2 regions of the Xanthomonas sp. NCPPB 901 genome follow, and region 1 is predicted to be linked to the other one. Evidence: predicted binding sites of a transcription regulator. Region 1 holds the regulator's gene; the other holds the start of a gene.

Region 1 (14,887 bases):
GCGATCTGTTCGGGTGTTGGGCCGGCCGGTGCGGGCGCCAGCGCCTGCTGCGACATGATGCCGGCCAGCGCCGGATCGGCGTCGGCTTCGGCCAGGACTGCGGCAGCGATCTGTTCGGGCGTCGGGCCGGCCGGTGCGGGCGCCAGCGCCTGCTGCGACATGATGCCGGCCAGCGCGGGATCGGCGTCGGCCTCGGCCAGGACCGCGGCGGCGATCTGCTCCGGGGTCGGCGCGGCCGCGGCAGGCGCCGGGGTCTCGGCGTCCGCGTGCGCGTCGGCGACCGCGACCGCTGCGGGACTCGGCGGCGGCGCCTTCTGCTCCTCGGCGATCACGTCGTGGAGCAGGCCTTCCAGATAGTCGTCGAGGATGCCGGGGGTGCTCATGCGGCTTGCTCCATCGGTGTCGCATCGCTGGCCAGCAGCCATTCCAACGCGCGGCGGTAGGCGGCCAGGCCGCGGCCGGGGTAGTCGCCCGGCACGCCGGGCACGGTCAGCGCCTTGACGTTGCAGATCTTGGTGTCGACCGGGATCGCGTCTTCCCAGACCCGCTCGGCGTAGCTGTCCTGCATCTGCCGCAGGGTCTCGTTGCCGGCGCGGGTGCGCTTGTCGAACAGGGTCGGCAGGATCGAGGCGGGCAGCGGACGGCGCCGCGAGCGCTCGACCATGTCCACGGTACGGACCATGCTGGCCAGGCCGTGCAGCGCCAGCGGCTCGGCCTGGGTCGGGATGACCACGCGGTCGGCCGCGGCCAGCGCGTTGATCATCAGCAGGCCCAGGGTCGGCGGGCAGTCGAGCAGGATGTAGTCGTGCTGGCCGGCGTGGCGGGCCATCGCCTGCTGCAGCGCCAGGCCCAGGCCGGGCTGGTTGGCGCTGCGCCGTTCCAGCGTGGCCAGCGCGGTCTGCCCGCAGACGAAGCTCAGGCGCTCGACGGCGGTGTCGCGGGCCAGCGCGGCGAGTTCGCCCGGCGGGGTCGCGAACAGGTCCAGCACGCCCGGCGGCTGCGGTTCCTGCGGCACGTCGAAGGCCCGGGTCAGCGAGGCGTGCGGATCGAGATCGAGCATCAGCACGCGGTGTCCGAGCATGGCCAGCCCACGGCCCAGGGCCAGCGTGGTGGTGGTCTTGCCCACGCCACCTTTCTGGTTGGCGATCGCCCAGATGCGCATCAGTTGACTCCTTCAATGGCAGGTACTGCGCGGGGCGCGCCGGCGTTGCCGGCGGCCGCCGCGGCGGGGGGTGTGGTGGTGGCCGGCGCGGCGCCGGCGCTCAAACGGTCGGAGGCCGACGGCGTCGCATCGCCGCTGGCGCCGGAATCGGCCAGGATCACCAGCACCACGCGGCGGTTGGCGTTGCGGCCGGCCGGCGTGTCGTTGCTGGCGCGCGGGCGGAACTGGCCGTAGCCGATCATCGACAGCCGCGAGGGCTGCAGGCCCTGGTCGGCGAACAGGTGGACCACGCTGGCCGCGCGCGCCGCCGACAGCTCCCAGTTCGACGGGAACTGCTGGGTGGCGATCGGGGTGTTGTCGGTGTAGCCCTCCACGCGCACCCCGTTGGGCACGCCGGCCAGCACCTGCGCCAGTTCCGCCAGGGTGGCGCGCGCGCTCTGGTCCAGCGCGGCCGAGCCGGAGCCGAACAGGATGTCGCTGTTGATCTCCACTTCGATCCACAGCCCGGCGCGGCGCACGGTGATCAGCTTCTTCTGGATCAGCGGCGCCAGCGCGGCGCCGAGGCGGTCGGCGATGCTGTCGAGCTGGCGTTGCGCACGGCGCAACTGCTGCGCATCGCGCAGGTCGTCGCCGCGCTGCGCGGTGCCCGAGGGCAGGCGGTTGGGGTCGGGCAGGGTCAGCGCCGGGCTGGACTTGATCGGGGTCGGCCGTTCGCCGCCCTGGCCCTGCAATGCATGGTCGCCGACCTGCACCGGGCGCAGCGTCGTTGGGGTGCCGCCGAACGCGGCGCTCATCGCGTCGGCCATGACCCGGTATTTGGCTTCGTTGACCGTGGACAACGCGTACATCACCACGAAGAAGGCGAGCAGCAACGTCATCAGGTCGGCATAGGGGATGGCCCATGCCTCGTGGTTGGCGTGCTCGTCGTGGGCGTGCTTGCGGGCCATTCGGAACTCAATGCAAGAATCCGGCCAGTTTCGATTCGATGTTGCGCGGGTTCTCGCCCTGGGCAATGGCGATCAACCCTTCGATGACCATTTCGCGCTCGCCGCAGCCGCGCTTGATCACGCTCTTGAGCTTGGCGGCCATCGGCAGGAACAGCAGGTTGGCCGAGGCGATGCCGTAGATGGTGGCGGTGAAGGCGGCGGCGATGCCGTGGCCGAGCTTGCTCGGGTCGGCCAGGTTCTTCATCACCGCGATCAGGCCCAGCACCGCGCCGATGATGCCAAGGGTGGGCGCGTAGATGCCCATGCCCTCGAACACCTTGGCCGCGGCCAGGTCGCAATGTTCCTGGCCTTCCAGGTCGATCTCCAGCATGTGCCGGATGGCCTCCGGTTCCACGCCGTCCACCAGCATCTGCAGGCCCTTGCGCACGAACGGATCCTGCTGCTGCGGCACCTGGTTCTCCAGGCCGAGCAGGCCCTGGCGGCGGGCGATATTGCTCCATTCCACGATCTGCTTGAGCAGCGCCTGGCGATCGCTCGGCGGCGGCCACAGGATCCACTTGGCGATCTGGAACGCACGGCGGAACACCGCCGGCGGGGTATGCACCAGGATCGCGGCCACGGTGCCGACGATCACGATCACGAACGCAGCCGGCGACCACAGCGCCGACATGCCGGCGCCCTTGAGGATGCTGCCGCCGATCAGCGACAGAATCGCCAACAGCAGGCCAATGAGACTGAGCTTGTCCATGCAAGAGGTATCGGCAACGGGGCTTGGGACTTGATGGTAGGGGGCCGGGAGTGGGGATTCGGGATTCGCTGCAGCCGGGATTGGGGAATCGGGAGTGGGGATTCGCAAAGGCAAGCCGCACGGAAATCTGGGGTCGGCTGTTGTGGGAGCGGCTTCAGCCGCGACGCGCGGACCTCGGCGTGTCGCCGGCGCGCACTGCGACATGCGTCGGCGAGAGACAGGAGGCCAGGGGCATTCGCTTTCGCCAATGCAGATTCCCCACGCCCGGCTTTACCGCGTCGCGACTGAAGTCGCTCCCACAAGGAAGGGATAGCAGCGGGGAACCGCTGTTGCGCTTCCCGAATCCCCATTCCCGAATCCCAGCCTCACCGCGTCGCGGCCGAAGCCGCTCCCACAGGGAAAAACGAGGCGCACGGGGCCGCTTTTGCGATTCCCGAATCCCCATTCCCCATTCCCGGTTTCACCGCAGAAGACAAGAAGGCGCAAGGAACCCTGCTCTTACGATTCCCCAATCCCCATTCCCCACTCCCGGCTCTCAGGCCTTCAAGCCATCCACATCCAAAATCAACGCCAGACGGCCGTCGCCGATCAGGGTGGCGCCGGCGTAGCCGGGCAGGCCGCGCAGCGAGCGCGGCAGCGGCTTGATCACCACTTCCTCGCGGCCGCGGACCTGGTCCACGACCAGGCCCATGCGCGATTCGCCGGCCTGCAGCACCACCACGGTGAGCAGCGGCAGTTGCGGGGCGTCGATGTTGAGCCACTGGCGCAGGTCCACCAGCGGCAGGGTGTGCGACTGCCGGTCGAGCACGGCGCGGCCGTCGAACCAGCCCAGCGAGCGGCGCGGCGCATGCAGCACTTCCACCACGCGCGCCAGCGGCAGCGCATAGACGGTGTCGCCGGCCTGTACCAGCAGGGTCGGCAGGATCGCCAGGGTCAGCGGCACGCGGATCAGGAAGCGGCTGCCGCGGCCCAGCTCCGACTGGATCTGGATCTGCCCGCTGAGTTCGCGGATGCGCGACTGCACCACGTCCATGCCGACGCCGCGGCCGGAGATGTCGGTGACTTCGGACTTGGTCGAGAAGCCGGGCAGGAACACCAGGTGCAGGCATTCCTCGGTGCTCAGGCGGGCGGCGGCCTCGGGGTCGATCAGGCCCTTCTCGCGCGCCTTGGCGCGCAGCCGTTCCGGGTCGATGCCGGCGCCGTCGTCCTGCACTTCGATGCTGACGTAGTCGCCTTCCTGCTGCGCCGACAGGCGCACGTGGCCGCCGCGCGGCTTGCCGGTGGCCTCGCGCAGCGCCGGGGCCTCGATGCCGTGGTCGATCGCGTTGCGCACCAGGTGCACCAGCGGATCGGCCAGCGCTTCGACCAGGTTGCGGTCCAGTTCGGTGTCGGCGCCGACCAGTTCCAGTTCCACTTCCTTGTTGAGCGAGCGGGCGACGTCGCGCGCCACCTTGGGGAAGCGCGAGAACACCTTGCCGACCGGCTGCATGCGCGTGCGCATGACCGCCGACTGCAGGCGCGCGGTGGCGATGTCCAGGCTGCTGACCGCACGGTCGAGTTCCTCGTCGCGCAGGCGCACGCGCAGGGTCTTGAGGCGGTTGCGCGAGAGCACCAGTTCGCCGATCAGGTTGACGATCGCGTCCAGGCGCTTGGTGTCCACGCGCACGGTCTGCTCGGGCTCGGCGGCCTTGGCCGGGGCGGCCGCGGCCTTGGGCGCGGCGCTGGGCGCGCGTGGCGCAGGCTGCAGCGCCTGCGGCGTGGCCGCCGGCGGCGCATCGCCGTGCAACTGGTCCAGCAGCGCCTCGAATTCGTCGTCGCTGATCAGGTCCGCATCGCCCGCGGCGGCGGTGGCCGGGGCTGCTGCCGGCGCCGGCGCGGCGCTCTTGGCCGGGGCCGGCGCGGCGGTGCCGTGCGCGTCGAACTGCGCGATCAGTTCCGCCGGCGCGCGCGGCGGCTCCTGGCCGTTGCCGAACGCGTCGAGCATCGACTGCAGGTAGTCCAGCGACTGCTGGGCGGCGTCGAAGTGCTGCGCCTGCAGGGTGGCCTGGCCGGCACGGGCCATGCCCAGGGTTTCCTCCGCGGCGTGGCACAGCTCGACCATGGCGGTGATCGCCAGGAAGCCGGCGCCGCCCTTGAGCGTGTGGAAGCCGCGGAACACGGCGTTGAGCTGGCCGCTGTCCTCGGGCGCCTGCTCCAGCGACACCAACTGCTCGCCGAGCCGGTCCAGGATCTCCTGGGCCTCGATGATGAAGTCGGCAGCGATGTCGTCGGGTACGGCGCTCATGGCTAGAGCCTGCCCGCGCGGTTGCAATCGGCCACGTTGGCGTGTCCGGTTGCCAGGTGGCTGCGCGCGGCGCCGCGACAGGCCGACCGCCTGTTCAAGCCGTGCGCGGCCGCCTGGGGAGCGGACACGGCAACCCGAAGGGCCGCGCTTGGGTGCGTGCGATCCTGCGTCATCATGCGGTCGTCTGTTGACATAAATTCCCTCGTTCTTTCTCGCCGTGCGCGCACCCGAGTGCGGCGTGGCCTAGTCCAATCGCCCGGGCACGCTCTAGAGTCCCAGTCCGGACAGCAGGTCGTCGGCGTCGTGCTGCGACACGCCGTGGCGATCCAGGCCGGGCAGGACCGGGCCGGCCAGGGTGCCGTCGGCCTTGCGTTCTTCCTTCGGCGGCAGACCCAGCGCGCCGAAGCCCTCGTGCACGCGGCGCACGATGCCGGCGACGCGGCGGATGATCTGCCCGGTCAGGTCCTGGAAGCTCTGCGCCAGGGCCATTTCGGTGAGGTTGTGGCGGATCTTGTCGAGGATCTCGCCCTGGTCGCCGCTGAGGCCGCCGGCGGCCAGCTGGTCGGCCAGCGCACGGCATTCCTCGGCCAGGTCCAGGGTGCGGTGGCTGGCCTGTTCGGTCATCTCCACCACGTGGTCCAGGCGCGAGCAGGCATCGTCCAGTTCGCCGGCCTCGCTGGGCACCACCGGCAGTTCGCCGAGCGCCTGCCCCAGATCGCGCGCAAGCCGGCTCAGGCCCTGCATCATCGGCCGTGTGCGCCAGGCGGCGAGGGTGTCGATCTCCCTGCGCCAGCCGGCCTCGTCGCCGTTTTCCAGCGCGTCGAGCGCGCCTTGCAGGCGTTCGATCAGGGCGGTGCGTTCGGCGGTAGCTTCCATTTAGGCGGTCGCTCCCAGGCGTTCGAAGATCTTGCCCAGCTTCTCCTGCAGCGTCTGCGCGGTGAACGGCTTGATGATGTAGCCGTTCACGCCGCACTGGGCGGCCTCGATGATCTGCTCGCGCTTGGCCTCGGCGGTGACCATCAGCACCGGCAGGTGCTTGAGCTTGTCGTCGGCGCGGATGTTGCGCAGCAGGTCGATGCCGGTCATGCCCGGCATGTTCCAGTCGGTGACCACGAACTCGAACGGCGCCGAGCGCAGCGCGACCAGGGCGCTGTTGCCGTCTTCGGCCTCGGCGGTGTTGGTGAAGCCCAGATCGCCGAGCAGATTCTTGACGATGCGTCGCATCGTCGAGAAATCGTCCACGATCAAAATCCGCATGTTCTTGTTCACCACTGACTCCTAAGGGTTCCTATTCTTCGTCTTCCAGACCGGCATCGGCGACCTCGAACGCCTTCAGGCGTCCGCGCAACCGTACCGTGGCCTGGCCATGGATCTGACACACGCGCGACTCGCTGACCCCGAGCACCGCGCCGATTTCCTTGAGGTTCAATTCCTGCTCGTAGTACAGCGACAGCACCAACTGCTCGCGTTCGGGCAACTGCGCGATGGCCTTGCCCAGCTCGCGGCCGAATTCGCTGCGCTCGAGCATCTGCTGCGGATTGGGTCCGCCCTTGGCGATGGTATCCAGTTCGCCATGGTCCTCGATGCGCGACTCCAGGCTCAGCACCTGGCCGCGGGCGGCATCTTCCATCAAACGCAGGTATTCGGGAAGCGGCATGTCCATCGCCGCGGCCACTTCGTTGGCGGCGGCGGCGCGGCCGGTGCTCTGTTCGATCTTGCGGATCGCCGAGGCGGCGTCGCGGGCGCGGCGGTGCACCGAGCGCGGCACCCAGTCGCCGCGGCGGATCTCGTCGATCATGGCGCCGCGGATGCGGATCGAGGCGTAGGTCTCGAACGAGGCGCCCTGTTCGGCGTCGTAGCTGCGCGAGGCCTCGATCAGGCCGATCATGCCGGCCTGGATCAGGTCGTCGATCTCGACGCTGGCCGGCAGCCGCGCCGCCAGGTGGTGGGCGATGCGCCGGACCAGGTCCGAGTGCTGGGCGATGTAGTCGTTGGCGCTGTTGCGCTGGACGGCGCGGTAGTGGGCGGCGGCGTTCATGCGGCCACCCCGCGCTGGATGATGCGTTCGACGAAGAACTCGACGTTGCCGCGCGGGGCGGTCGGCGCCTGCCAGCGCGCGGTGCGCCGGGCGATCTCGGCGATCGCCTGCGCCGACGGGCTGGACGGGTAGGCCTTGACCACCGGCTGCTGGCGCTGCACCGACAGGCGCAGCCAGTCGTCCTGCGGCACGCAGCCCAGGTAGTTCAGCGACACGTCGCCGAGGAACTTCTCGCAGACCCGGCTGAGCTTGTCGTACAGCAGGCGGCCTTCGTTGAGGTCGCGGACCATGTTGGCGACGATCTGCACCCGGTCCACGCCGCGCTCGCGCGAGAGGACCTTGATCAGGGCGTAGGCGTCGGTGATCGAGGCCGGCTCGTCGCAGACCACCACCACCGCGTCCTGCGCGGCCTGGCAGAAGGTCAGCACGCTGTCGGTGATGCCGGCGGCGGTGTCGACGATCATCACGTCCAGCTCGCGCTGCAGCTCGGAGAACACGTTGACCAGGCCCACGTGCTGGGCCGGCGGCAGCTCGGCCATGTAGCGGCGGCCGGAGGCGGCGGGCACCACCATCAGCCCGTTGGGCAGGTCGATCAGCACCTCTTCCAGGGTGCAGCGCCCGGCGACCAGGTCGGCCACGGTGAACTTGGGGGTCAGCCCCAGCAGCACGTCGACGTTGGCCAGGCCGAGGTCGGCGTCCAGCAGCAGGGTGCGCTTGCCCATGTCGGCCAGCGCCATGGACAGGTTGACCGAGATGTTGGTCTTGCCCACGCCGCCCTTGCCGCCGGTCACGGCGATGGTCCGCACCGGACCCAGCGGTTCGTTGCGCGTCGCCGACAGGGGAAAGGCATTGGTCAGATTGACGTAGTCACGCGACGGCATGGGTCTGCTCCGGAGTACAGGGCTTATCGGCAGCGCGCCGCAAATCTTCAAGGCGCAATACCAGGCTGGCGGCGTTGGCGCGGTGCAGGTCGTCCGGCACACGCTGTCCATCGGTCACCCAGGTGATGGGGAGGCGGTGGTCCACGACCACCGACAAGGCACTGCCGAACCGCCCGGTCTCGTCCAGCTTGGTCAGGATGACCCCCTGCGGGTCGGCGCCAGCGAACCGGCGCACCACCTCGTCCAGGTCGGAGAAATGGGCGTTGGCGGGGAGGACCAGCAAGGACCGGACCACCCGCGAGGCGCGCAGCCAGTGCAGCTGCGCGGCCAGGGCGCGGTCGCGCTGGCCCATGCCGGCGGTGTCGATCAGGACCAGCTTGTAGTCGGCCAGGCGCTCCAGCAGCAGCTGCAGCGCGGCGTCGCTGTCGGCCTCGTGCACGGCGATGCCGAGCTGGCGGCCGTAGCTGTGCAACTGTTCGCGGCCGCCGACGCGGATGGTGTCGGTGGTGACCAGGGCCACGTCGCGGGCGGCATGGCGCTCCAGGAAGCGCGAGGCCAGCTTGGCGATGGTAGTGGTCTTGCCGGCGCCGGTCGGGCCGATCAGGGCGATCACGCCGCCTTCCTCGAGCGGGTCCAGCGCGGCGATCGGCAGGCGCTTGGACAGCAGGCCCAGCATCAGTCCGCGGCCGCGGTGCAGCTCCAGGTCGGCGGGGATCTGCATGACCACGTCGCGGATGATGCCGCTGTCGAAGCCGTAGTCGTCCATCAGCTCCAGCGCCTGGGCGCGGACCGGCGAGCCGCGCAGGCGCTCGTCGGTGAGGCGGTTCATCTCGCGCTCGATCATCTGCCGCATCAGCGCCAGTTCGTCGCGCAGCTGCGTCAATTGTTCGTCGTTCTGCGGGGCGGGGAAGGTCGGCACCGCCGCCAGTGCCGCGGCCGCCGGGATTCCGGCAGCGGCCGGCGCCGGCGCGATCGGCGCGGCCGGGGCGCTTACCGGGGTCAGCGCCACCGCGGCGACGTCGTCGCGCCAGGCCGGCGCGGCCTCGGCGGCCGGCGCCGGGGTGGCGGCGAACGGGCTGGGCAGGGGTACGCTGATCGGGGCGTTGCGGAACACGTCCTCGGGAATGCTGAACTCGGCACGGGCCGGCGCTGGCGCCACCGCCGCAGCTGCAGCCGCAGCCGCAGCCGCAGCCGCAGCCTTGGCCGGCGCGGGCTGGCGCGCGGCGGCGGCCGGGGCGGCCGCGCCCGGCATGGCCGAGGCGGCCAGCGCCGCCGGCTGGGTCAGCGGCCGTGCGGCGGCGGCGGGCGCGGCATTGCCGCGGCGTTCGCTGATCGCGGCCATCATCGCCATCGCCGGGCTGGCCGCGGCGCTGTCGCCGCGTGCGGCACGCGGGGCGGCCGCGGCCGGGGCCTGCGCCGCCGCGGCGGCGCGCGGCGCCTCGTCCGGGCGCACCGCATCCAGCGCCCGCTGCACCAGGGCTTCGTCGTAGTTGCTGGCGGCGACGATCTCGATGCCCTCGTCGGTGCGCCGGTTGGACAGGATCACCGCATCCGGCCCGTGCTCGTCGCGCACCATCCGGAAGGCGGTGCGCATGTCGGGGGCGACAAAGCGTTTGATCTTCATGGGTGGAAGCCGGGAATGGAGAACGGGGAATGGGGAATGGACGCGCTGCCGGTGCCGATACGTGGCGGGCCGCGGTGCCGTGTCTGGGTTGTGGTGATCGTGTTCATTGCTCTCTCCGCTTCCGGGACAGGGGGACGATTCCCCATTCCCTGTTCCCGATTCCCGTCATCTCAACTGATCGTGCCCACCAGCTTCAGCCGCTTGTCTTCCGGCACTTCGCTGTAGGACAGGACCGACAGCGCGGGGACGCTGTGGCGGACCAGGCGGGCGAGGGCGGCGCGGACCTGCGCCGGCACCAGCACCACGGCCGGTTCGTTGCGCGCTTCCTGCTTGCTCACGCAGTCCGCCAGACTTTGGTGCAAGCGTTCGGCCAGTCCGGGTTCCAGCGCCGCGCCGTTGCCCTGGGTGGAGTCTTGCAAGACACGTTCCAATTGCGGGGCCAGGGTGAACACCGGCAGTTCCGGGGCCATGCCGGCGATCTCCTGGACGATGAAACGGCCCAGGGCGTTGCGCACCGCGGCGGTGAGCGCGCCGGGTTCCTGACTCTGCGGGGCGTGTTCGACCAGGGCTTCGACGATCTTGCGCAGCTGCCGCACCGGGATCTTCTCGATCAGCAGGTTCTGCAGCACGCGCACCACCACCGACAGCGGCAGCGCCTTGGGGGTGAGGTCCTCGACCAGCTTGGGGGCGCTCTTGGCCAGGGTGGCCAGCAGCTGCTGCACTTCCTCGTGGCCGAGCAGTTCCGGGGCGTGCTCGCGGATCAGGTGCGAGAGGTGGGTGGCGATCACCGTGGCCGGGTCGACCACGGTGTAGCCCATGGTCTCGGCCTGGGCGCGCAGGTGCGGCTGGATCCAGATCGCGTCCAGGCCGAATGCCGGGTCCTTGCCGGGAATGCCGTCGATCTTGCCGAGGGCGCCGCCCGGGTCCAGCGCCAGTTCGCGGTCCGGATGGATGTCGGCGGTGGCCACGGGGACTCCGTGCACCAGCAGGCGGTAGGCGTTGGCCGGCAGTTCCAGGTTGTCGCGGATATGCACCGGCGGCACCAGGAAGCCGATGTCCTGGGTCAGCTTGCGGCGCACGCCCTTGATCCGCGCCATCAGCTCGCCGCCCTGGGCCTTGTCCACCAGCGGGATCAGCCGGTAGCCGACTTCCAGGCCCAGCGGGTCGATCGGGCGCAGTTCGTCCCAGCCCAGTTCGGCGTTGGCCTGGGCCGCGGCTGCGGCCTGTGGCGCCGCTTCGGCGGCGGCCGGCGGCGGCTGCAGGCTGCGCTTCCACATCTTCCAGGCCAGTAGGCCCAGGATCAGCGCCAGCGTCAAGAAAGCGACGTTGGGCATGCCCGGGATCAGGCCGACCAGGCCCATGATCGCCGCGGCCACCGCCAGCGCCTTATGCTGGCCGAACACCTGGCCCATCATCGAGGCGCCCATGTCCTGCGAGCGCGAGGCGCGGGTGACCAGCATCGCCACCGCCGAGGACACCAGCAGCGCCGGCAACTGCGCGACCAGGCCGTCGCCGATCGACAGCAGGGTGTAGGTGGAGGCCGCCTGAGCGAACGGCATGCCGTGTTGTAGCACGCCGACCGCCATGCCGCCGATCAGGTTGATGAACAGGATCAGGATGCCGGCGATGGCGTCGCCGCGGATGAACTTGCTGGCGCCGTCCATCGAGCCGTAGAAGTCCGCTTCCTCGCGCACTTCCTCGCGGCGGGCCTTGGCTTCCTCGCGGGTCAGCAGGCCGGCGTTGAGGTCGGCGTCGATCGCCATCTGCTTGCCGGGCATGGCGTCGAGGATGAAGCGCGCGGTCACTTCCGACACGCGCCCGGCGCCCTTGGTGATGACCACGAAGTTGATGATGGTCAGGATCGCGAACACGACGATGCCGACCGCGTAGTTGCCGCCGATCACGAATTCGCCGAAGGCCTCGATGACCTTGCCGGCGGCGCCGTGGCCGTCCTGGCCGTTGATCAGGATCACGCGGGTGGAGGCCACGTTCAGCGCCAGGCGCAGCATCGTGGTCATCAGCAGCACGATCGGGAAGATGCTGAACTCCAGCGGCCGCTTCACGTACACCACCGCCAGCAGCACCATCAGCGAGATGGCGATGTTGAAGGTGAACAGAGCGTCCAGCACCGGGGCGGCCAGCGGCACCACCACCATCGCCAGCATCAGCAGCACGATCACCGGGGCGCCCAGCCCGTGCTTGATCATGTCCATCACTTTGCGCGTGTTCATCTGCGCGGCCGGCTGGCTCATGGCTGGCTCCCCGGGGCGAATTCATCCACCTCCAGCGGCGGCAACGGCGGCATCGGCCCGCTGCGCCAGGCGCGCAGCTGGTAGACGTACGAGAGGACCTGCGCCACCGCCGAATACAGTCTCACGGGAATTTCCTTGCCGAGTTGGCCTTCCCTATACAAGGCGCGTGCCAAAGGCGGCGCCGAGATCACCGCCACCCGGTGCTGCTCGCCGACCTCGCGGATGCGGAAGGCGATCTCGTCCACGCCCTTGGCGACCACGGTGGGCGCGCGCATGCGCCCGCTCTCGTACTTCAGCGCCACCGCGTAGTGGGTGGGGTTGACCACCACCACGTCGGCCTTGGGCACCGCTTCCATCATCCGCCGCTGCGACATCTGCATCTGCATCTGGCGGATGCGGCCCTTGACCTCGGGGCTGCCGTCGCTTTCCTTCATTTCCCGGCGCACTTCCTCCCGGGTCATCTTCAACTTGCGGATGTAATTCCACTTCTGATAGGGCGCGTCGATCGCGGCCAGCAGCGCCAGCGCGCCGGCGGTGTACAGCAGCAGCCGCAGGGTGAAGCCCAGGCCGTGGCCGATCGCCTGCTCCAGCGGCTGCAGCAGCAAGCCGCGCAGGAAGTCGACGCTCCCCCACAGGCACAGCACCGCGGCGCCGCCGACGAAGCCCATGCGCAGGATCGACTTCAGCAGTTCGGCCAGGGCCTCGGCACCGTACATCCTGCTCAGCCCGGCCATCGGATTGAGACGGTCGAACTTGGGGATCAGCGCCTGGCCGGAGAAGCGCAGGGTGCCCATCAGCACCGGTGCGGCAAAGCTGGCCGCCAGGCAGATGCCGACCAGCGGCAGCACCACCCAGAGCAGGTTCAGCAGCAGGTCGCCGAAATGGCCGAACATGGCCTCCGGATGCTGGCGCATCGACAGGTCCGGGCGCAGCGCCTGCTTCAGCCAGGCCACGGCGCCGGCGGTCAGCGAGGTGGACAGGCCCATCAGGGCGAAGACGCCGGCGCTGAACACCGCGGCTGTCGCCAGCTCGCGCGAATGCGGGACATTGCCCTGTTCGCGGGCTTCGCGCAGGCGTTTGTCTGTGGGCTGTTCTGTGCGCTCTGCGCCTTCTTCGCTCTCGGACATCGGGGGATGCGCTCGGCCAGGATCGACCCTACGCGCTGCAAGGACCGTGCCGGTCCGTGCCGCGCTTGCCCCGGCGCTGCCGGGGGGCGCCTCCGACCGCGGCGGCGGCTAGGCCGGCTGCAGCTCCACCCGGTCGCGGCCCAGGTGCTTGGCCTGGTACAGCGCCGCGTCGGCCCGCGCCAGCAGGTGCTGCAGCGGCTCGCCGGGCTGGTACCAGGCCACGCCGATCGAGGCGGTGATCGCCAGCTGCCGCTCGCCGATGCGCAGCGGCTGGCCGGCGATGGTGGCGCGCAGGGCCTGCAGCCGATCGCCGCAGCTCGGCGGCAACCCCGGCAGCACCGCCAGCAGCTCCTCGCCGCCGTAGCGGCCGACCAGGTCGGCGTCGCGCAGGTTGGCATTCAGGCGCCGCGCCACCTCGATCAGCACCGCATCGCCGACCAGATGGCCGTGTTCGTCGTTGATCCGCTTGAAGTGGTCCAGGTCGATCATCGCCACCGCCAGCGGGATCTGGTCCGCCCCGCAGCGGCGCATCTGCGCCGCCAGCGCCTCGAGGATGCCGGCGCGGTTGAGCAGGCCGGTGAGGGCGTCGTGCGAGGCCTTCACCGCCAGTGCGGCGCGGGCGATCTCCAGTTCGCGCTTGTCGTGCTCCAGTTCCTCGGTGCGCCGCGCCACCAGATCGGCCAGTTCGCGCTGGCGCTGGTACAGGCGACGTTCGCGCCAATGCAGCAGCGCCACCGCCAGGCCGCCGCCGAGCAGCAGGTACAGCGCCAGCATCGGCTGGCTGCGCCACCACACCGGCGCCACCGAGAACGCCACCCGCAGCGGGGCCGAGGCGCGGCGCCGGTAGGCATCCAGCAACTGGATCTCCAGCACGTAGCTGCCCGGCGCCAGCGGCGGTTGCTCGAACTCGAAATTGGGCGTGTGCAGCCAGCGGGTATGCGCGCCCTCGAAGCGGTAGCGGAAGCTGATGCGGTTGCGTTCGTCGTACAGGTCCGGGGCCCCGACCGCGATGTGCAACGGATCTTCGCTCCAGCGCAGGCGCGCGCCCGCGGCGATGGGCACGCCGCCGCGGCTGAACTCCTGCAGCGCCAGCCGCGGCGCCTGCGTCGGAAACAGCCGCGCCGGGTCCAGCAGGTGGGTGACGCCGCGGCTGCTGCCGAGCCACACCGAGCCGTCGTTGTCCTCCAGGAAAGCCGATTCGGACATGTCGTTCCAGAGCAGGCCCTGCGCCTGGGTCAGCCGCGACCAGGCGCGTCCGTCGTACACGTCCACACCCTGGTTGTGGCAGATCCAGATCCAGCCGTTGCGGGTGCGGCGCAGGCTGTAGAGCTGCAGGTCGCTCAATTGCGCATCGGCCGGCTGCAGGTGCAGGGTGTCGCCATCGAGCCGGCCTTGCCAGACGCCAGGGCCGTACAGGCTGGCCCAGGCCTGGCCGTCGTCCAGGACCAGCAGCTTGCTGAGCACCGGCTGCGCCGGCGCGCCGTCCAGCGTCAGCCGGATCGGCGTCCAGGTCTCGCCGCGCAGGCGGAACACGCCGGTCATGCCCACCACCAGCACGCTGCCGTCGTGGCGCTGCTGGATGTCCGAATACTCGCCGCCCGGCAGCGCCCGCACCGGCTCCGGCACCGCGTCGGCGTCGGCCTGCGCCAGCAGGTAGACGCCGCGGTTGGTCAGGATCCAGACCCGGCCGCGCGCATCCACGAACAACTGCTTGGCGATGCCGTCCAGCGGCGGGTAGGCGCGCAGCAGCCGGCCCTGCGCGTCGTAGCGGCGCAGCATGCCGACCGACCCGATGCTCCACAGCGTGCCGTCCGCGGCGCGTTG
Region 2 (14,887 bases), 500 kb from region 1:
CGAGGGTCTTCGTCATGCGGGTGTCGTAGTCCTGCATCTCCGCCGGGTCGGTGGCGATGACCCGCTGCACTTCCAGCAGGCGCAGCTTGTTGAAGTTGGCGCTCATTTCCTCGATGTTGCGGATGCTGGGCATCCAGTTGCCGGCCATCTCCGTGGACGAGCCGTTGATCCTGGCCATCTGCAACGTGGCGAAGATGCCGCTTGCCAGCATCAGCAGCAGCACCAGGCCGAAGCCGATGCCGATGCGTGTTCCGATTTTCATGTTCTTGAACATTGTGCATTCCCCCTGTGGATGCGTGTGTGGTGACTGCGGGTATCAGAAACTGTCGAAATGCAGTTCGTTTGGCGGCGCCAGCGCGAGCGCGCCGTCGCTGTGGCCGAAGCTGCGCGAGCGCGGCGGCGACCTCCTGATCGGGGCGACGCGCGGTGTTTCGACCGGACGTCGCGGCGCGACCGCCTGGTTGGTGTGGAAGAAACTCATCAGTTGTTGCAACTGCTCGGCTTGCCCGCTCATCTCCTCGGCGGTAGCGGCCAGTTCCTCGGAGTTGGCCGCGGCCTGCTGGGTGGTCTGGTTGAGCTGGCCGACCGCGGCGTTGATCTGGCCGACGCCGGAGGTCTGTTCCTCGGAGGCGGCGGTGATCTCCTGCACCAGGTCGGAGGTGCGGCGGATCGACGGCACCATCTGGTCGAGCAGCTTGCCGGCGTTTTCCGCCAGGCCGACGCTGGATTCGGCGACTTCGCCGATCTCCTGCGCCGCGACCTGGCTGCGTTCGGCCAGCTTGCGCACTTCCGCGGCGACCACCGCGAAGCCCTTGCCGTGCTCGCCGGCGCGCGCGGCTTCGATGGCCGCGTTCAGCGCCAGCAGGTTGGTCTGGTAGGCGATGTCGTCGATGATGCCGATCTTCTGCGCGATCTGCTTCATCGCCGCGACCGTGGAGCGCACCGCATCGCCGCCCTCGGCGGCTTCGCGCGCGGCCTTGGTGGCCATGCCGTCGGTGATCTTGGCGTTTTCGGTGTTCTGCGAGATCGAGGCGGTCATCTGCTCCAGCGAGGCGCTGGTTTCCTCGACGCCGGCGGCCTGCTCGCTGGCCGCCTGGCTCAGCGACTGCGCGGTGGCGCTGACTTCCTCCGAGGCGCTGGCCAGCGCTTCGGCGTTGATGTTGACCTCGCCCACCACCTGCGCCAGGCGCGTCACGGTGGCATTGAGGCTGTCGCACAGCTCCTTCAGCTGGCCTTCGCACTGCACGTTGGCCTGCCGGGTCAGATCGCCGTCCTCGATCGCCTTGAGCACCACGCGCGCTTCGTCCAGCGGGCCGATCACCGCGTCCAGGGTCTGGTTGATGCCATCGACGATGCGGCGGAAATCGCCCTGGTGCAGGCCGGCGTCGGCGCGCACTTCCAGGCGCCCGGCGCTCGCCGCCGCGACCAGCAGGCTGGTGTCGCGGATCAGCGCCCGCAGGTTGGCGCGCACCTGTTCGATGGTGTCGTTGATGAACACCTTCTTGCCCGGGAACGTCTCCAGCGGCGCGTCGAAGTTGCCGCGGCCGAACTCGGCGATGCAGGCCATCGCCTTCTTCTTCACCGCGATGTGGCCGACCACCATGCTGTTGATGCCCTCGGCCATGCTGCGGAAGTCGCCCTCGAACAGGCTGCTGTCGATGACCACGTCGATATCGCCGGCGTCGTGTTCGGCGGACATGTGGTTCATCTGCGCGATCAGGCCCAGCAGGTTGCGGCGCACCTGTTCGACGGTGTCGTTGATGAACGCCTTCTTGCCCGGGAACGTCTCCAGCGGCGCCTTGAAGTTGCCGCGGCCGAACTCGGCGACGCAGGCGATGGCCTTCTTCTTCACCGCGATGTGGCCGTTGACCATGCGGTTGATCCCCTCGGCCAGGGTGCGGAAGTCGCCGTCGAAGCGATGGCTGTCGATGACCACGTCGATGTCGCCGGCATCGTGCTCGGCGGACATGTGGTTGATCTGCGCGATCAGTTCCAGCAGGTTGCGGCGCACCTGTTCGATGGTCTCGTTGATGAAGGCCTTCTTGCCGGGGAAGGTCTCCAGCGGCGCGCGGAAGTTGCCGCGGCCGAACTCGGCGACGCAGGCCATGGCCTTCTTCTTCACCGCGACATGGCCGGCCACCGCGCGGTTGACGCCATCGGCGATGTCGCGGAACTCGCCATGCAGCGTGCTGGGGTCGATCGCCGCGTCGATGTCGCCGGCCTCATGGGCGAGGACCATCTGCTTGATGCCCTCGTTGGCGCGGCGCACGTTGCCCTGCACCTCGCGCAACCCCACCACCAGCTCGCAGGCCTGTTCGCTGCCGACCTGCGGCAGCACCGCGTCGAACTTGCCGCGCGAGAAATCGTAGAGGGTTGCGGCGGTGACGCGGACCGAGCGTGCCGCGCTGCTCACGGTCCATCCGAGCACGAGCGCGGCCACTGCGCTGGCCGCGGCGCTCAGGGTCAGCGTCGTGGCCGCCGGCAGCGAGAGCGTGTAGGCGGCGAGGGCGGCCGTCAGCGGCAACGCAACGGCGATCGCGCTGGCGGTCCAGAGTTTGGAAGCGATGCTGAACTTGGTGGACATGGAGGCAGTTCCCGGACGGTCGGAGTGGATGGAACGATGGAGAGCGACAGGACACACACCAACGATGGCGGGCGGCGCCCCGGAGCGGAACGCCGCGTCAATGCGAGTTACGCCCTCGAGGGCGTGGTGCGACCCCGAGGGAAATGCACAGGCGTGGCCGCGTTGCCGGACGCGGCCGCCGCCGGATCAGGCCGCGAGCGCCTCGTGCGCCGGCTCGACCTGTTGCAGCAGCGAGGGCACGTCCAGAATCAGGGCGACGCCGCCGCTGCCGAGAATGCTCGAGCCGCTGATGCCCTTGACCCCGGCGAACACCTTGGACAATGGCTTGATCACCGTCTGCCATTCGCCCAGCAGGGTGTCCACCACCAGGCCGAAGCGCTGCGCACCCTGGCGGATCACCACGATGCTCTCGCGCGCCGGGCGTTCGCCGGCGATGGCGAACAGCGAACGCAGGCGCACGTAGGGCAGGATGCCGCCGCGCAGGTCGATGTAGTCGCTCTGGTAGGTGGCCTCGAACTCCACGCATTCCTCGACCGCGTCCAGCGGCACCACGAACACCGATTTGCCGACGCCGACCTGGAAGCCGTTGATGATCGCCAGGGTCAGCGGCAAGCGCACCGAGATGGTGGTGCCCACGTCCTGCTGGCTGCTGATGTCGACGCTGCCGCTCAGCGCGGTGATGTTGCGCTTGACCACGTCCATGCCGACGCCGCGGCCGGACAGGTTGGTGACCTTCTCGGCGGTGGAGAAGCCCGGCTCGAAGATCAGCGCGAATACCTCGCGGTCGGAGAGCTGGCGGCCGGGCTCGATCAGCCCGCGCTCCAGTGCCTTGGCCAGGATCTTGTCGCGGTTGAGGCCGCCGCCGTCGTCGCTGATCTGGATGACGATGCTGCCGGAATCGTGGAAGGCGTTGAGCCGTACCGTGCCGCGTACCGGCTTGCCGCGCGCCTGGCGCACCTCGGCCGGTTCGATGCCGTGGTCCATGGCGTTGCGGACCAGGTGGGTCAGTGGATCGGCGATCTTCTCCACCACCGACTTGTCCAGCTCGGTGTCCTCGCCGTTGACCACCAGCGCGATGTCCTTGCCCAGCTCGCGGGCGACGTCGTGGACCACGCGGTGGAAGCGGTTGAAGGTGCCGCCGATCTTGACCATGCGCAGCTGCAGCGCGCTTTCGCGCACTTCCTCGACCAGCCCGGCGAGGATCGAGGTGGACTCCAGCAACTGCGCGTCGCCGGTGCGCTGCGCGTTGGCGCCGGTGCTGGCGACGGCGATGATCAGTTCGCCGACCAGGTCGATCATGCGGTCGAGCTTGTCGGCGTCCACGCGGATCGAGCCGCCTTCGCCGCGGGCGCCCGCTGCCTTGGCGTTGCCGGCGGCAACGCTGCTGGCGGCCGGTGCCGCCGCCGCGGGCGTGGCTGCCGGCGCCGCCGCGGTCTCGAACCCGGCGAAGTCGTCGGCGCTGGCCTGGCTGCCGGCCTCGGCCACCAGCAGCGGCAGCGCCAGGTTGGCGGCGTCGCCGTCCGGGTCCACCGCCAGCACCTGCAGGTCGCAGTCGTCGCGCACGAACTCGAAGATGTCCTCGATCGCGGCCTGCGAGGCGTCCGAGCGCAGCAGGATCTCGAAGCCCAGGTAGCAGGCTTCCGGATCCAGGTCCGGCAGTGCCGGCACGTCGTGGTGATGCGTCCGCACCGCCTCCAGCGTGCCGAGCCTGCCCAGGCAGCGGATCAGATGCAGCGGCGAATTGCCGAAGCGCAGCGCGTCGGCGAACGGCCGCAGCGCGATCCGCCAGTAGCCGGTCTGCGCCGGCGCCGCCGCGACGGCGGCCGCCACGGCGACGGGCGCCGCAGTCGGTTGCAGATAGGTCTGCAGGCGATCCAGCAGCGGCGCGCCGTCGGCGGCCAGGGCGGCCTCGTCGGCCTCGGCGCCGGCCGCCGCTTCCACCAGCGCGCGGATGTGGTCGCAGCAGGCCAGCATCAGCTGGATCAGTTCCGAATCCAGCGCGACCGCATGTTCGCGCACCAGGTCCAGCACGCTCTCCACCACATGGGTGAAGCCGACCAGTTGCGCCAGGTCGAACAGGCCGCCGGAGCCCTTGATGGTGTGGGCGGCGCGGAAGATCGCGTTGACCGCGTCCGGGCCGGCTTCGCCGCGCTCGGCTTCCAGCAGGTTGCGTTCCATGTCCTCGAGCAGATCGCGGCTCTCGGCGATGAAGGTCTTCAGCAGATGGTCGAGGTTCATGGCCATGGGTCGAGTCGGTGGAGAAGTCAGTGGACGCTGCCGCCGGCGGGCGCCAGCGTGTCGTACAGGCCAAGCACGGCGAGCGCCTCGGCGACCGGTGCGCTGCAGTTCTGCAGATGGAATGGCCGTCCCAGTGCGCGCAAGGCCACTTGCGTGGCGAGCAGCAGCTGCACACCGGTGGCGTCGATCTCGGTCACCTCGCGCAGCTGCAGGCACACCCCGCCCGGATGCTCCAGCGCCGGCAGCAGCAAGGGCTTGAGTTCGCTGGCGCGGCGGATGGTCATTTCGCCGTCCAGGTGCACCTGCAGCGGCGAATCGTCTGATGTGGAACCCATGCGTGTACTCCTTAGGCGGGGCGGCAGGGCGTGTGTGCTCGATGAGAATAAAAATCATCGAGGCGTCGCAACGTTCTCCGTGGGCTAGGTATCGGCGTGTGCGGCGGAATAATTAGCGTCCAAGACACTTTTTTTTCCGATCGCTGCAATCGATGTCATAGGGCAGCGTGTTTTGCGCCCCGCGGCGGTTTTCCGGCGCGATGTTGCGAGTGCGATAGTATTTTTATGAATTAAAAACGCCGCGCTGCCGACGCGTTTTCCAGGTGTGACTTTGTAACTTCACACACCTAAATCGTTTTGGTTTCGATCGATCAATACACGGGATTACGGCAGGCGCTGCGCTTGCGCAGGAGCGCGATCAATAAAACGCGGGTACATCCATGAAATCATGAGGCACGGGCCGACCGGCGCGACATCGGCGCGCCGGTGCTCCTGTTCGCGCAGCCTCAGCGCGGCGACAGCGCCGCGAGCAGGCCGCGCGCGGCATTGAAGCGATCGGCCGCCTCCGGCAGCGGCAGCTTGAGCTTCAGCTTGTCCGGGCCGTCCATCGTGTACAGCCTGGGCTGCTTCTGGATCATCTGGATGATGGTCATCGGGTCCACGTTGGGCTTGGCCTCGAACACCAGGCGCCCGCCATGCTCGCCCAGTTCCAGCTTGCGGATGCCCAGCGCGTTGGCCTGCAGCTTCAGTTCGGCGATCGCGAACAGGTGCTTCACCGGATCCGGCAGCAGGCCGAAGCGGTCGATCATCTCCACCTGCAGTTCGCGCAGGCCGTCGCTGTCGCGGGCGCTGGAGATGCGCTTGTACAGGGTCAGGCGGGTATGCACGTCGGGCAGGTAGTCGTCGGGGATCAGCGCCGGCACGTGCAGTTCCACCTCGGCACCGCGCGCTTCCTCGCCGGCGTCCAGGTCCGGCAGCTTGCCCTGGCGGATGCTGCGTACCGCGCGTTCCAGCAGTTCGGTGTACAGGCTGAAGCCGACTTCGGCCATCTGTCCGCTCTGGTCCTCGCCGAGCAGTTCGCCGGCGCCGCGGATCTCCAGGTCGTGGGTGGCCAGGGTGAAGCCGGCGCCCAGTTCGTCCATCGAGGCAATCGCGTCCAGGCGCTTCTGCGCGTCCGGGGTGATGCTGCGCCGGTCCGGCACCAGCAGGTAGGCGTAGGCGCGGTGGTGCGAGCGGCCGACGCGGCCGCGCAGCTGGTGCAGCTGCGCCAGGCCGAAGCGGTCGGCGCGGTTGATGACGATGGTGTTGGCGTTGGGGATGTCGATGCCCGATTCGATGATCGTGGTCGACAGCAGCACGTTGAAGCGCTGCTTCTGGAAATCCAGCATCACCTTTTCCAGCTCGCGCTCGGGCATCTGTCCGTGGGCGATGCCGATGCGCGCCTCCGGCACCAGCTCGCTCAGCTCGCGCTGCATGCGGCCGATGCTCTCCACGTCGTTGTGCAGGAAATACAGCTGGCCGCCGCGCGCCAGCTCGCGCTGGAAGGCTTCGCGCAGCAGCGCGTTGTCCCACTGGGTGACGAAGGTCTGCACCGCCAGCCGGTTCGGCGGCGGGGTGGCGATGATCGACAGGTCGCGCAGGCCGGCCATGGCCATGTTCAAGGTGCGCGGGATCGGCGTGGCGGTCAGCGTCAGCAGGTGCACGTTGGCGCGCAGCGCCTTCAGCGCTTCCTTCTGGCGCACGCCGAAGCGCTGCTCCTCGTCGACGATGACCAGGCCCAGGTCCTTGAACTTCACGTCCGGCTGCAGCAGGCGGTGGGTGCCGACGATCACGTCGATGCTGCCGGCGGCGACCTTCTCCAGCTCGGCCTTGATCTCCTTGCTGCTCTTGAAGCGCGACAGCACCTCGACCTTGAGCGGGTAGTCGGCGAAGCGGTCGCGGAAGTTGCGGTAATGCTGTTCGGCCAGCAGCGTGGTCGGCACCAGCACCGCCACCTGCTTGCCGGCGCTGGCCGCGGCGAAGGCCGCGCGCACCGCCACCTCGGTCTTGCCGAAGCCGACGTCGCCGCAGACCACGCGGTCCATCGGCTGGCTGCTGGCCAGATCGCGCAGGGTGGCGTCGATCGCCGCCAACTGGTCGGGGGTTTCCTCGAACGGGAAGCCGGCGGCGAACGGCTCGTACATCGCGCGGTCCACCTGCAGCGCGAGCCCGGCGCGGGCCTGGCGGCGCGCCTGGATTTCCAGCAGTTCCGCGGCCACGTCGCGCACCTTCTCGGCGGCCTTGCGCTTGGCCTTGGTCCACTGCTCGCCGCCCAGCGAATGCAGCGGCGCGGTCTCGGCCGAGGCGCCGGAGTAGCGGCTGATCAGGTGCAACTGCGCGACCGGCACGTACAGGCGGTCGCCCTTGGCGTATTCGATTTCCAGGAACTCGCCGGGCATGCCGCCGGCATCGAGCACGATCAGCCCGCGGTAGCGGCCGACGCCGTGGTCCTCGTGCACGATCGGCGCGCCCTCGGACAGTTCGCCCAGGTCGCGGATGATCGCTTCCGGTTCGCGCCCGACGCGGCGGCTGCGCCGCGGCTGGCTGGCGCGCTCGGGGAACAGCTGGCGCTCGGTCAGCACCGCGATGCGCGGCTCCTCCAGCGCGAAACCGTCGTCCAGCGGCGCCACCGCAATGGCGAACCGCGCAGCGATAAGCCCCTCTCCCCCCGGGAGAGGGGTTGGGGTGAGGGTCCGACCGCTAGTGGAGTTCGTCTGCGCAGCCGTGGAACTTGCCGAAGCACCCGCCTTCTTCACTCCAGCCCGCGTAAGCGCCGCCCCCTCTTCCGGCGCTTCGCGCCAGCGTCTCCCGCTGGGAGAAGGGAGGAAGGCCGCGAAATTCGGCAGCACCTCCGGCTTCAACTCCGCGGCGGCCAACACCTCCAGCAGCGCCTCGCGGCGGCCGGGCGAGTCGGCCGCGATCAGCACCCGGCCCGGGTAGTGGTCGAGGAAACTCTTCAGCGCCGCGGCCGGCGCGGCGTCCTTGGCCGCCACCGGCAACGGCGGCAGCGGTTGGTCGCCCAGCGCCTGCGCCTCGTCGATGCGCGGGTGGTCGGCGGCCCACACGTCGATGCGCGGCAGGCCGTTGAGGCGCTCGCGCAGCGCGTCCGGCGCCTGGTACAGCTCTTCCGGCGCCAGCAGCGGACGCTCCACGTCGTGGCGGCGTTGCTCGTAGCGGGCCTGGGTCTGCGTCCAGAACGCGTCGGCGGCGGCGCCCACGCCCGGTGCGATCAGCGGCAGCACGCGCTCGCCCAGGTAGTCGAACAGGGTTGCGGTGGTGTCGCGCGCACCGCTGCTGCCGCGCGCGTCCTGGAAGAACAGCGGCAGGTAGTACTCGATGCCCGACGGCGCCAGACCGGCCTTCAGATCCTGGTACAGCGCACTGCGCCGGGTGTCCACGTCGAAGCGCTCGCGCAGCGCGGTCAAGACCCGCTCCACGCTGACGTCGTCCATCGGCACTTCGCGCCCGGGCAGCATGTGCACCGCCTGCACATGGTCCAGCGAGCGTTGCGATTCGGGGTCGAAGGCGCGGATCGAGTCGATGTCCTCGTCCAGCAGCTCGATCCGCAGCGGCGCGTCGGTGCCCATCGGGTACACGTCGAGCAGGCCGCCGCGCACGGCGAAATCGCCCGGGTCCATCACCTGCGGCACGTTGCGGTAGCCGGCGCTTTCCAGCCGGCGCTTCTCCGCATCCAGGTCCAGGCGCTGGCCCACGTGCAGGTCGAAGCTGCCGCCGACGATGTAGCGCAATGGCGCCAACCGCTGCATCAGCGTCTGCACCGGCACCACCACGATGCCCTGGGTCAGCGTCGGCAGCCGGTGCAGCGCGGCCAGGCGCTGGCTGACGATGTCCGGGTGCGGACTGAACTGGTCGTAGGGCAGGGTTTCCCAATCCGGGAACGGCACCACCGGCAGGCTGGGATCGTCGCCGAGCAGGCTATGCAGGTCGGCTTCGAGCTGATGCGCGCTCTGGTTGTCGCGGGCCACCACCAGCAACGGTCCGCGATGCGCGGACGCGGCGCAGGCGATGTGCCAGGCCAATGCGGTGGAGGACGCGGGAGCGCGCCAGTGCGCGCGGAGCTGGCCGGACTTGGGCAGCGGCGGAACGGGGAAGGAATGGGGCGGCATGGACCAACTAGTTTAGCAAGGTCGGGACCGGGGACCCGGAAGCGCAGGAGCCAGGGGCGCCGACGGAGCTCTGGCTTTCCCGGGTCCCGGGCCCCGAGTTTTCAGTTGCCCAGTTCCAGCACCACCCGCACCAGGTCCGGATTGTCCGGGTGCGGCATGCGCTGGAAGCCCAGCGACTCGGCCAGCTGCAGCATCGGCACGTTGCGTTCGAGCACGTCGCCGTAGAGCCGGTCCAGGTACTTGCGGCGCGCCCACTTGACCAGCTTGCGCATCAGTTGCCGGCCCAGGCCCTGGCCGGAGACGAAGCTGCTGACCAGGATCGCGTACTGCGCCTCGCGGGTGCCCGGGGTGATCGCCGCGCGCGCCACCGCGCCGACCACGGCCTCGCCCGGCGGCAGCGGTTCGGCCGCGACCAGGATCAGCTCCGACTTCGGATTGGGATGGGTGAGGCGTTGCGCCATTTCCTCGGTCAGCTCCTGCATCGAATGCAGGAAGCGCTCGCGGATCTCGGTCGGCCCGAGCAGGCCGAACGCGCCCTGCAGCGGCGCGCTGTCTTCCGGCCGGATCGGCCGGATCAGCAATTCGCGCCCACTGGGCAGGGTGAAGGTTTCATGCCACGGAGGCATGCGGTTGCGGGTAGCCATGGCCGTATGATCCTGGACGAAGCCTGGATTCTCGCATTACCCGACGCCCGCGCCCGTGAACGCAGCGTCCTGCGCATGTGCTGGTGCGGCGGTCTGGCGACAGTGGCGCTTCGTCCAAGGAAATGGGCGACGGTGACGACTTCGCATGCCGTCGCGTGTCCGCGGCGATCGGGCTCGGCCTGGCGGTATTGCTGGCGGTGTGCTGCTGGGGGCGCGCCTCGGCAACTCACCCCTCGCGCTTGAGCCATTCCAGGCGCGTGCTGGCGCCGCCTTCGCCCAGGTGTGCCTTCAGCGGCGGCAGCGCTTGCGCCAGCGTCTGCTCGAACTGCCAGGGCGGATTGAGCAGCAGCATGCCGCTGCCGTTGAGTCGCAGCGGCGAGTCGTCCGGACGCACCTGCAGTTCGGCGACCAGTGCCGACGCCACCGGCAGGGCCGCGGCCTTGCGGAAGAACGGCTGCAGGCTGCGGCGCTGCTTGATCGGGTACCACACCGCGCATACCGCCTGCGGCCAGCGCCCCAGGGTCTCGCGCAGCGCGGCCACGATCAGCGGATATTCGGCGTCCTGCGCCTCGTAGGGCGGGTCGATCAGCACCAGCCCGCGGCCGATCCGGTTGGCCCCGGATTTCGGCGGCAGGAACGCCTTGATCGCCGCATAGCCATCGCCGGCGTGCACCTGCACGCGGCGGTCGTGGGCGAACAGTGCCTTCAGTTCCGCGGCTTCCTCGGCCTGCAGCTCGCAGGCGGCGAGCCGGTCCTGCGCGCGCATGGCCTGCGCCACCAGCAGCGGCGAGCCCGGATACGCGACCAGGGCGCCTACCGGATTGTCGGCCTGCACCGCGCGCAGGTAGCGTTCCACCACCTCCGGCAGGGTTGGCTGGCCCATCAGTCGCAGCACGCCGGCGGCGGCCTCGCCGGTCTTGCGCGCCTCGTTGGCGGCGAACAGGTAGCGGCCACGCCCGGCGTGGGTGTCGAGCACGAAGAACGGGCTGTCCTTGCGCTTGAACGCATCGAGCAGCGCCAACAGCACGATGTGCTTGAGGACGTCGGCATGGTTGCCGGCGTGGAAGGCGTGGCGGTAATTCATCCGCGCAGTGTACGGGGCGCCACGCCAGCCGGCCATGCTTGGCGGCGATGCCGGCCCGGGGCCGGTTCGCGGGCACGGTACACTAGCCCGGCGACCGCCGCTGGCGGCCGCGCGGTGCCTCCCGGGCATGGTGGGGAGGTGCGGACGATGGGCCTGTGCATCCGGGCGCAGGCGTCGTCGCAGCGTTCGGGTGCGCAGTGCCAGTGCCGCGTGGGGCGGCCGGCGAGTGCCACGGTTTGCATGTCCATGTCTTCTTCCCTGTTGTTCGGTGTGCTGGCGCTGTCGTTTGCCGCATTCGGCGCCTCCCGTTCCGAGGCGTCCACTCCCCGCGCGGCGCAAGCCGCGGCGTTCGATGCACTGATCGAGGACGTCGGTGCGCACGGCAAGGACATGGCCGCCGACGAGCAGGCCTACCGCGTCGCGCACGCGCGCCTGCAGGCATTGCTGCCCGCCGACGACCCGGTGCGGCGCGCGCGCCTGGACGCCTTCGACTGCCAGCATTTTCCGCAGGGGCCGGCCGCGGCGGTGGAGCAGGCGCGGCGCGGCGAGCGCGGCGCGGTCGCGCGCGCGCATGTGCAGGTACGCCTGGAGTACCTGTTGTGCGAGACCTACGCGTTGTACAACGACGGGCAGCGTCCGGCCTATCTGCGGCCCGCCACCACGATCCTGGCGTTGACCAGCGCGCAGCGGTTCCCGCGCCTGCGCGCGGCGGCCTTGCGCATGCGCGCCTTCGCCGAGCGCGATGCCGGCCATTACGCGCAGTCGCTGCGCACGTTGCAGGAACTGCGCCGGCTCGACGCGCAGCGCGATGGCGGCTGGGTAGCGCTGCTGACCCTGATCGGCGTCGCCGACGCCTACCTGGACATGGGCCTGCCGGACCTGTCGCACGAGGTCGTCGCCGAGGTCCTGCAGCGGGCCAGGCACGGCGATGGCGGCTACATGCAGGCGCTGGCGGTGGAGCGCGAAGGCGCCATCGCCGAGCAGCGCGGCGACCTGCCGGCGGCGCTGGCCGCCTACCTGCGCGCGGCGGAGCTGCATGGCCGGCATCCGCAGGAGGGCTCGCAGGCGTCGTTGCTGCTGCGTGCGGCCCGGGTCAACGCCTTGCTGGGCCAGCTGCCGCAGGCGCGAGCGCAGCGGCAGCAGGCCGAGGCGCAACTGGTCGCGATGGGCGCCACGCGGCTGATGCGCGCGCGGCGCGACTACGTGGATGCGCTGATCGCCGCGCGCAGCGGCGACGCGCGAACCGCCCTGGCGCTGGCCGCGCAGGCCGAGCAGGGCTACCGCGCCAACGGCGACCTGCGCAGCCTCAGCGACGTGCTGGACCTGAAGGCCACCGCGCTGCGCGCGCTCGGTGCATGGCGGCAGGCGCTGGATGCGCGCGAGGCGCAGATGCGCGTGCAGCAGGAACTGGATACGCGCATGCAGCGCGAGCAATCGCAGTTCCTGATCGCCGAGTCGGAAAGCCGCGAGCGCGACCTGGCGGCACTGCAACTGGCGCAGAAGGCCGAAACCCAGCGCAACCAGCTGCGCGCGATGGAGCGCGAGGCGACCCTGCGCCGCGCGCTGCTGGGGGTGTTGCTGCTGTTGCTGGCGGTGCTCGGCGGCGTGCTGTTCCTGACCCTCGGGCGCCTGCGTGGCGCCCGCCGCGAAGCGCGCATCGACAGCCTCACCGGCGTGGCGTCGCGGCGCCAGGTCCTGGGCGAACTGGACGCCGCGCTGGCGGCGCTGCCGCGCGGCGGCCGCATGCCGCTGTCGGTGCTGGCGCTGGACGTGGACCACTTCAAGCGCATCAACGACGAGCACGGCCATGCGGCGGGCGACCAGGTGCTGCGGCTGGTCGCCACGACCCTGCGCCAGAGCCTGCGCAGGAGCGACAGCTTCGGCCGCACCGGCGGCGAGGAGTTCCTGGCCTTGCTGCCGGGCGTGGCCCGCGCCGAGGCGCAGGAGCTGGCCGGGCTGCTGCGCGAGGTGCTGGAACGGCAGTCGTTCGATGCGATCGTGCCGGGCCTGCGCCTGACCGTCAGCATCGGCCTCGCCGAGGCCGGCGCCGGCGAGAGCAGCCAGGCACTGCTGGCGCGCGCCGATGCCGCGCTGTACCGGGCCAAGCACGGCGGCCGCAATCGGGTGGAGCTGGCGACGCCGCCGGACGCGGCGGGCACGCGCGGCGGCCGCGGCGCCTGACGCGCCGGGTCCACTTGCGCCAGGCACGTGGCCGCGACGGGCGGGTCCGGTCGCCGACGTCAGATTCGCTTAAGAACCGTCGATCACCCTGCCGCATGGCGCCGCCCTGGCGGGTGCGGACTGCCGATGCCGGCCTGGTACGGCGCGGTTCCTGCACGCCCTTCATCCCCGCCCGGCGACGGCACGCAAGGTCGCGTCGTCGGCCACTCCACGCCTCTTTCGCTATGGTGACCCCATGCGCATCCTCCTGGTAGAAGACGATCTCTCGCTCGGCGACACCCTGCGTGCATGGCTGAAGCTCGATGGCTACACCGTGGACTGGCTGACCCGCGGCGACGAGGCGCGCGCCGCGCTGCGGGCGCAGCCCTACCAGTGCGTGCTGCTGGATCGCGGCCTGCCCGGGGTCGAGGGCGATGCCGTGCTGCGCGCGCTGCGTGCCGCGCGGGTGAGGACGCCGGTGCTGCTGATCACCGCGCGCGATGCGCTGGAGGATCGCGTGCAGGGCTTGGACCTGGGGGCCGACGATTACCTGGTCAAGCCGTTCGACCTGGAGGAGCTGTCGGCGCGGGTGCGCGCGGCGTTGCGCCGCGGCAGCGGCGGTGATCCGTGCGTGCTGCTGCGCCACGGCGCGGTGACGCTGGATCCGGTGGCCAAGCGTGTCACCCGCGATGGCGAGGTGGTGGCGCTGACCGCGCGCGAGTATGCGCTCCTGCATGCGCTGCTGGCGCGCAAGGGCCACATCGTCGCGCGCGGCGAGCTTGAGGATGCGCTGTACGGCTGGGGCGAGGAGGTGGAAAGCAACGCGATCGAGGTGCATATCTCGCACTTGCGCAAGAAGCTCGGCAGCACGCTGATCGCCACTGTCCGGCGCCAGGGCTATTGCCTGGGAGGATCGGCGTGATCCGTTGGTGGCGCGGCCGGGGCCGCGCCAACGCCGCCGCCGCCGCTGATCGGCGCTACTCGCTGCGCCGGCGCTTGATCGCCACCACGCTGGGTTCCAGCGTCGCGTGCTGGCTGGTCAGCCTGGCGATCATCGTCGGCGTGGCCTGGAACGAGACCAGCGACGTGTTCGACGATGCCCTGGAGGAAAGCGCGCGCCTGCTCGCCGCGTTCGGCCCCGGACTGCTGCAGGGGGCTGCGCAGGACGACGACGCTGCGGCGTCGCCGATCGGCGGGGGGCGGCTGTACTACCAGATCGTCGATCGCCACGGCACGGTCCTGCGACGTTCGCAGGAGGTGCCGTCGCGGCCGTTCGTGGCGCCGCACCAGGTGCACGGCGAGGACGCCACGCGCACCGTGCTGCACGTGCAGCGGCTGTGGCGCGTATACGTGCTGCATGCGCCCCGGCAGGACGTGTACGTGCAGGTCGCGCAGCCGCTGGAGGAGCGCAGCGAGTTGCTGGAGGACATGGCCGAGAACCTGGTCTGGCCGGCGCTGGCCTTGCTGGCGTTGCTGGCCGCGCTCAACGGGTGGGTCATCCGCCGGCAGCTGCAGCCGCTGGACCGGCTGATGCGGGAGATCGGCCGGCAGTCGCCGCAGGCGCTGGGGACGGTGTCGGCGCACGGGCAGCCCGACGAGGTGCGTCCGATCGTGGACGCGCTCAACGGCGTGCTGGCGCGGCTCGGCGAGGCGTTGCAGTCCGAGCGTCGCTTCACCGCCGACGCCGCGCACGAGCTGCGTACGCCGTTGTCGGCACTGCGCATGAAGATCCAGTT

What was found. The regulator FliA, encoded in region 1, starts transcription of late flagellar genes. The targets are predictions, from matches to a motif close to TAAAGTTTNNCNNNCNNNGGCCGATAA.
Region 2: the regulator FliA is predicted to act here: its motif matches at 5,246-5,272, upstream of AC1PME_RS13055 (STAS domain-containing protein).

What each region holds. Positions count from the first base shown of each region.
Region 1 covers NZ_CM161511.1:2,602,263-2,617,149, reverse strand. The annotation lists gene AC1PME_RS10975 (chemotaxis protein CheW) at 1-383, opposite strand, end outside; gene AC1PME_RS10970 (ParA family protein) at 380-1,162, opposite strand; gene motD (flagellar motor protein MotD) at 1,162-2,109, opposite strand; gene AC1PME_RS10960 (flagellar motor protein) at 2,117-2,857, opposite strand; gene AC1PME_RS10955 (chemotaxis protein CheA) at 3,393-5,141, opposite strand; gene AC1PME_RS10950 (protein phosphatase CheZ) at 5,409-6,017, opposite strand; gene cheY (chemotaxis response regulator CheY) at 6,018-6,410, opposite strand; gene AC1PME_RS10940 (RNA polymerase sigma factor FliA) at 6,430-7,179, opposite strand; gene AC1PME_RS10935 (MinD/ParA family ATP-binding protein) at 7,176-8,060, opposite strand; gene flhF (flagellar biosynthesis GTPase FlhF) at 8,047-9,684, opposite strand; gene flhA (flagellar biosynthesis protein FlhA) at 9,855-11,915, opposite strand; gene flhB (flagellar biosynthesis protein FlhB) at 11,933-13,063, opposite strand; gene AC1PME_RS10915 (ligand-binding sensor domain-containing diguanylate cyclase) at 13,172-14,887, opposite strand, start outside.
Region 2 covers NZ_CM161511.1:3,100,010-3,114,896, reverse strand. The annotation lists gene AC1PME_RS13070 (methyl-accepting chemotaxis protein) at 1-274, opposite strand, end outside; gene AC1PME_RS13065 (methyl-accepting chemotaxis protein) at 317-2,584, opposite strand; gene AC1PME_RS13060 (chemotaxis protein CheA) at 2,771-4,822, opposite strand; gene AC1PME_RS13055 (STAS domain-containing protein) at 4,849-5,157, opposite strand; gene mfd (transcription-repair coupling factor) at 5,604-9,263, opposite strand; gene AC1PME_RS13045 (GNAT family N-acetyltransferase) at 9,365-9,907, opposite strand; gene AC1PME_RS13040 (23S rRNA (adenine(2030)-N(6))-methyltransferase RlmJ) at 10,134-10,991, opposite strand; gene AC1PME_RS13035 (diguanylate cyclase) at 11,238-13,172, shown strand; gene AC1PME_RS13030 (response regulator transcription factor) at 13,408-14,073, shown strand; gene AC1PME_RS13025 (ATP-binding protein) at 14,070-14,887, shown strand, end outside.